2 regions of the Caulobacter sp. FV1ye6ST genome follow, and region 2 is predicted to be linked to the other one. Evidence: predicted binding sites of a transcription regulator. Region 2 holds the regulator's gene; the other holds the start of a gene.
What was found. The regulator LexA, encoded in region 2, represses DNA repair genes until DNA is damaged. The targets are predictions, from matches to a motif close to ATGTTCNCNANNTGTTCT.

Region 1: ssb (single-stranded DNA-binding protein) is a predicted target of LexA. The motif match lies at 1,700-1,717, and genes of this name have one in related genera.

Annotation. Positions count from the first base shown of each region.
Region 1 is NZ_CM178733.1:2,526,035-2,529,435, reverse strand. It holds gene ACW175_RS12400 (autotransporter outer membrane beta-barrel domain-containing protein) at 1-469, shown strand, start outside; gene ACW175_RS12395 (hypothetical protein) at 529-1,218, shown strand; gene ACW175_RS12390 (hypothetical protein) at 1,239-1,640, shown strand; gene ssb (single-stranded DNA-binding protein) at 1,801-2,319, shown strand; gene ACW175_RS12380 (MipA/OmpV family protein) at 2,445-3,206, opposite strand; gene ACW175_RS12375 (GNAT family N-acetyltransferase) at 3,203-3,401, opposite strand, start outside.
Region 2 is NZ_CM178733.1:2,276,490-2,279,890, reverse strand. It holds gene ACW175_RS11230 (lysophospholipid acyltransferase family protein) at 1-224, shown strand, start outside; gene ACW175_RS11225 (class I SAM-dependent methyltransferase) at 301-1,092, shown strand; gene lexA (transcriptional repressor LexA) at 1,264-1,968, shown strand; gene ACW175_RS11215 (isocitrate lyase/PEP mutase family protein) at 2,042-2,797, opposite strand; gene ACW175_RS11210 (ComEC/Rec2 family competence protein) at 2,870-3,401, opposite strand, start outside.

The DNA of each region.
Region 1 (3,401 bases), 250 kb from region 2:
CAAGCGAGCCTCGGGCTACCGCGCCAAGGTGGAGACCGCCACGAGTGGCAACAGCCGCGTTCTGAAAATCAGCCCCGCCTCCAATACCTCGACGATCGAGATCGTGGCGGGCAAGGGCGGCGCCGATGTGCTGACGGCCCTGGGGTTGGCAGGTGGCGTCGTGCGCGCCACCAAGACCGAGGACGGCAAGACCGTTTCGGCGGACGGCAGCGGCCCGGTCTATGGCCTCAGCCTGCCGCCCGAACTGGACCTGACCTCGGACGCGGGGCGCAAGAACGCCACCATGGTCATCCAGCGGGCGATGTCGTCGGTCCGCAGCGCCTATCGCGAGATCGCCGATACGGCCATGGGCATCAAGAGCGACAGCTCGAAAAGCTCGGGCAAGACCGACGGCAAGGTTCCAGCCTATCTGACCAGCCAGTTGGCCAACTATCAGGCGGCCCTGAACCGCCTGACGGGCGGCGGCTAGGCCTCATATTCTAGCCCGACGAGCTTGAAAGCGTCATCGACGCGTCGTAGCCAGGGGTCATGGACTTTCTGAAAGATCGCCGAACCCTCATCTTCGCCGGCGGCGGCGCGCTCGCGCTGCTGGCGGGACTGGGCATCGCCGTGGCCCTGATGTCGGGCCATGACAAGAAGCCGGACGAGGCTCCGCCGGCCTCGCGAGGCGGTTTGATCGTCGAGACGGGCCGTGACGACGACACCAAGCTGGATCCCGCGCGCCCACTGCGCTGCTTCGTCGGCGGCGCCTTCGTCGGCGAGATCACCCTGGCCGAATGCGCCAAGAAGAACGGCGTGGCCACCGGCGCCCTGGATGTCGGCGTCGACGAGACGGGCGCCTTGGCCGCGGCCGACCAGGCGGGCACGGTCCTGACTCCGCTGCCGCCGACCCCGACCGTCTCAGCGCCCGCCGCGACCCCGGCGACGCCCGTGTCGACGCCGACCTCGTCAGCCAATACCGCGGCCAACACCCCGCTCGGCGCCTGCTGGCGCTACGCCGGCAACGAGTGGCGGCGCCTGCCCGGCGAGATCACCCTGAACGCCTGCGCCCAGCAGCTGTTCGGCGGCCGCTGCGAGAAGACCGGCGGCGCCACCTACGGCCGCTGGGGTGAGGAAACGCTGCGGCTGGTGCCCGGCCGCGTCGAGATTTCGTCCGACAACCGCAGCTTCCACGCCGCGTTCGACCAGGGCCCCAACTGCTCTATCCCCAACGGCTGATAGGTTTATAAGTGTAATCCATGAGCAAGACCGTCCTCGCCGTCGCCGCCGTTCTGGCCGTTTCCAGTCTTGCGCTCGCGGGTTGCGAGAAGCAGACCAAGGCGCCGTTCGAGCAGGGCGTCTGCTTCCAGGTGGCGACCAACAAGGACGGCACGCTGAGGTACAATCCGGTGGAGCGTAACGTGCCCCAGATGGAGCTTTGCGCCGCGGCGCTTGAAGGCGCGCGTCAGCGCTTCGTGCGCCTGGGCCAGTCCAACAGCGTGGGCATGGTCGGCGCCTACCAGGGCTCGTTCATCTTCCTCGAGAAGGAAGGCATCTACGTCGGCCAGACCTATGAAGGTCCGCGCTTCATGTCGCTGGTTCGTACCGGTGACGGTCGCTTGGCCGTGCCAGGCGCCATCCGCCGCGAGCCCAGCCAGTAGCGTTCGAGGGAGGAGGGCGCGGCTGGCTCGTCCGTCCACAGCCGTCTTTCCCGTCCACAAGAACGTTATGAGAACAAAACTTGCGCGGGCCGCAAGCTCTCGTTAACGTCTCGCTCCAGATTCCGGCGCGAAGGTCGCCGGGCGAGAACAAGGGCGAGCGATGGCTGGCAGCGTCAACAAGGTCATTCTGGTGGGCAATCTTGGGGCTGATCCCGAGATCCGCAGCCTCGGTTCGGGCGACCGCGTCGCCAATCTTCGCATCGCCACCTCCGAGACCTGGCGCGACCGCACCAGCGGGGAGCGCAAGGAAAAGACCGAGTGGCACCGCGTCGTGATCTTCAACGACAACCTGGTGAAGGTCGCCGAGCAGTATCTGCGCAAGGGCTCCACGGTCTATATCGAGGGCGCCATCCAGACCCGCAAATGGACCGACAACGCCGGCGTCGAAAAGTACTCGACCGAAATCGTGCTGCAGAAGTTCCGCGGCGAACTGACCATGCTGGGCGGTCGCGGCGACAGCGCCGGCGCCTCGTCGGGCGGCGGTGACGAGTATGGTGGCGGCTATTCGGGCGGCGGCGGCGGCGGCTCCAGCTTCGGCGGCGGCGGCGGCCCGCGCAGCCAGCCCAGCGGCCCGCGCGAAAGCTTCTCGGCCGACCTTGACGACGAGATTCCCTTCTAGGGCCGAACAAGGCTGAGAACGTAAATAGCGGCCGGTTCTCCTTAGAGCCGGCCGTTTTCTATTGCATCCGCCCAATTCGGACTGTTCGCGCCAGCGTGGGTAAAACCCACCGGAATTGACCGTAATCAGCCGAACCGGTGGGTCATGCCCAGGCCGAACGTCATCATGTCGCGGTTGCGCAATAGGGGGCTGCGCCATTCTTCGCCGAGAATGTGGTCTTCACTGACCGTGGCGACGATGGCCGTGCGCGGACCGATGGCGCGGGCCACGTCCAGTTCCAGACCGGCGCTGTAGAAATCGTTTTCGCCGAAACGCGGCAGCTGCATGGGTCGGTCGGTGTTGCGCCTCAGGCCGAAATACTCGCGCGAAAAGCTGCTGTCGGCCCACGACAGGCGGGCTTGCGCGCCCACCTTCCAACGCGGCGAGACCTGGGCGCCGGTATCGAACGCAAGGTCGCCGGACCAGCCGCCATAGCCGTCGACCGCCTTGCGCACCCGCAGGCCGATATCACCGATGGGCGTGCGGCGCTTGACGAAGCCGCCGACCTCGATCGCGTCGTCCATGGCGAAGGCGCGCCGGGGCAGGCGGTCGTTATAGGACTGGCGGTATTCCACCACCGGGCCGGCCGACCAACCGCCGCCGCGCCACACGCTGGCGGTCAGGCCGTCATCAAGGCTGAACTCCACCCGGTCGCCATAGCTCGCCGAGATGATCGGCAGCAGGTCTGTCGTGTAGCGGGACGATCCCAGATGGACGGGGCGCGTGCGAGAGATCAATCCGACATCCACCGTCCAAGGGCCGCCGTCGGGCGACGCCGCTTCAGCCTTGGCCGCGCTGGCCATGCCCAAGCCGATGGACGCGGCCAGGATGATTGCAAGCGGTCTCATTGCGCCGGCTCGCCCGACCGGCCCATCAGCCAGACCCCGGCGAGGATGGCGACGCCGCCGAGGATCTGCAGCAGGCTGGCGGCCTCGTGGAAGACGGTCCAGCTGGCCGCCACCACCAGCACGTAGCTGAGCGCGGACAGAGGGAAGGCCTCGCTCAGCTTGATCTCGGAAAGGACCACCATCCAGGCGCAGAAG
Region 2 (3,401 bases):
AGGGCACGCGCGGCAAGGCTGGCGGCTGGAAGACAGGCTTCTACAACATCGCCCTTAAGGCGGGCGTGCCGATGGTGCCTGGCTTCATGGACTACAAGCGCAAGGTCGTGGGCCTGGGTCCGGCGATGATTCCCAGCGGCGACTACGAGAAGGACCTGGCGGCGCTGGCGGCGTTCTATGCGCCGGTCACGCCCAAGCATCCGGAACTGAAGACCATCCTCTAGGGTGGATCAACGGCCGGGTTGGCTGAAGCTTGACCGCTCGCTAGGGTCCGGGCCGCTCTACCCAAAAAGGAATCGGATGCGGGCCTTTCTCTCCAAGCTACGGCGCGCCATGTCGCTGACGCCAGCGCCGCCGCCGTCCGACGCCGTCGCCGCTCCACAGGAGCTCTGGCACCTCGTCGGCGCCGCCGACGCCGACTTCATCCGCGTGGGCCAGCAGTTCAAGGAACTGTTCGTCGCCGCCGGCCTGCAGCCGCATCACGCCATCCTCGACGTCGGCTGCGGCATCGGCCGCGCCGCCGCGCCCCTGGTCGACTACCTCGACGCGAGAGGCCGCTATGCCGGCTTCGACGTCATGACCCAGGCCATCGACTGGTGCAAAGCCAACATCGCCGTCGGCGACCCGCGTTTCGACTTCACCCATGCCGACATGCACAGCGACCGGTACAATCCGGAGGGCTCGCGGCCGGCCAGCACCTTCGTCTTCCCCTATCCGGACGCCAGCTTCGACTATGTCTGGCTGGGCTCGGTGTTCACCCACCTGCTGGCCGCCGATCAGGCCCAGTTCGCCCGCGAGATCGCGCGGGTGCTGAAGCCGGGCGGGACCAGCATCGTCTCCTGGTACCTGATCGACGACGAGGCCCGCGCCAATACCGGAAACGGCGATATCGCCTTCGACTTCGTCCACGCCCTGGACGGCTGCTGGACCGCGACCCCCGACCTGCCTGAGGCGGTGATCGGTTACGACCTGAAGCCGATCCTGGCGCAGTACGAGGCCCTGGGCTTCGACGTGCTGAACCAGGCCCTTGGCGTCTGGCGCCGCCAGCCGATGCAGGACCAGGACATCATCATCGCCCGCAAGCGCGCTTGAAAGCTTTCGTTAAGCTTTTGATTCTGGTCGTCTTTTCCACTCTCAGAAGTTCTAGCCTTTGAATTTCCTCGACTTTTGACCAGCGGCGACGCTCGACTTGACTTTAAGGAAGAACGCCTAGAGAACATTCGCGAGGTTTGCGGTTTGTTCCGCGCTCCAGCCGAGGTCGACATGCTTACCCGCAAGCAGCACGAACTGCTGATGTTCATCCACGAGCGGATCAAGGAGACCGGCGTCTCCCCGTCTTTCGACGAGATGAAGGAGGCCCTGGACCTGGCGTCCAAGTCGGGCATCCACCGGCTCATCACGGCCCTGGAGGAACGCGGCTTCATTCGCCGTCTCGCGCACCGCGCCCGCGCGCTGGAAGTGGTGAAGCTGCCGCAGCAGGCCACGACGGCCGCTCCGCCCAAGGGGCGCGGCGCCTTCCGGCCGCAGGTGTTCGAAGGCGGCGGCGCGCCGTCGTCGGCTCCCGCATCCGCCCCGCCGGCCAATGACAGCCGCGAACTGCCGATCCTGGGCAAGATCGCCGCCGGCACGCCGATCGACGCCATCCAGCACGAGCGCGAGCGCCTGCCGGTGCCTGAATCGATGCTGGGCAATGGCGAGCACTATGTCCTCGAGGTGCAAGGCGACTCGATGATCGAGGCCGGCATCCTCGACGGCGACTATGTGATCATCAAGAAGGGCGACACCGCCACCTCGGGCGAGATCGTGGTCGCCCTGGTCGGCGAGGAAGCCACCCTCAAGCGCTTGCGCAAGAAGGGCGGTTCGATCGCCCTGGAAGCCGCCAATCCGAAATACGAGACCCGCATCTTCGGCCCCGACCAGGTCGAGGTGCAGGGTAAGCTGGTGGGCCTAATCCGCCGATATCACTAGGCGTTCCAGAGCGCTCGAAATTCGGCCCCGATCTTCATCCGAGGATCGGGGCCTTTTCGTACGGAGGTGACGCTTAGAGCCGGCCCTCCTCCGCCAGACGCTTGGCGGCCACGTCGAAGCCGGCCCAGGCCGCCGCCGCCAGCGATCCGCCCGTGCTGACCCGGCGCACGCCCAGAGCGCCCATGCTCGCGACCGACATATCCGCTCCCCAGAGCAGGACGTTGACCGGCTTGGGCGCCACGGCCTGGACGATCGCGCGGATCTCGTCCGGATCGGTCACCGCTGGCGCGTAAAGGCAATCAGCGCCCGCCTCCGCATACGCCTTGAGCCGCTCCAGGATCGGGGCAAGATCGCGGTTGCCGCGCAGATAGCCCTCGGCGCGGCCGACCAGGATCACGTCCTGGCCCGAAGCGTCGATCGCCGCGCGGGCGGCCTTGAGGCGCTCCACCGCGACCGCGAGATCGTAGAGCGCCGAGCCCGACCAGTCCTCGATGGACAGGCCCGCCACACCAGCCTCAATGGCCAGGGTCACGCTCTCGCCGACGCCTTCGGGCGTGTCGGAAAAGCCGGCCTCGAAATCGGCGTTCACCGGCAGGTCGGTGGCGGCGCAAAGCACGCGCAGATGGGCGATGACCTCGTCGCGGGTGACCTGGCCGTCGTCCTTGCCCATGGACCAGGCCATGCCGGCGCTGGTAGAGGCCAGAGCCTTGAACCCCTGCTTCTGCAACCGCTTGGCGCTGCCGCCGTCCCAAGGGTTCGGCAGAGTGAAGCAGCCGTCGGCGTGCAGGGCGCGGAAGTCGGCGCGGCGGGCGGCGAACGGGTTTGGCATGACAGCGTCTCCTAGAGTGCTGCTGAAGCTCTAGCCCCCGCTAGTGACATCGGCTGTCAGCAGGCGGCTCGCCTACGGACGGCTCCAAGGCCGGTCGCCGCGCAGGGGCTGAGCCCAGACGATGCGCCAGCCATCGGAACGGCGATAGAGCTCGGCTGCCCCACCCTGTTCGAAATCCTCGGCGGTCAGCAGCACGGTGTCGGCGCACAGCGGCGGGGTTCGAGCAGGAGCCGGCCCGCGGATCACCACGACCTCGCTTCGGACGCACAGGCTCGACAGCGTCTCGGCGTCGGGCGTCTTGCGGCTCCAGGCCAGAGACAGCCGCACGGGGGCGCCCGGTTCCGGCGCGCAAATCCTCTTGTCGCAGGCATAGAGGCTCCAGGTCGCCGGCGTCAGGCCGCGCCGTCGCGCCCATAGCTCCGCTCCGAACCGCTTGGCGTCGGTGCGCAGCAGCACGGCGGCGTCGCCCGAGCGGACGGCGGCGGTTGCTCCGTCGGCGGCGATCCAGGCGTCCGGCGCGGCGGGTCTTGGCCAAAGCGCGACCGCCAGGGCCAGCGGCGCGCCGATCCAGCGCAGACGGCCGCGCCAGAGGCAAAGAATCATC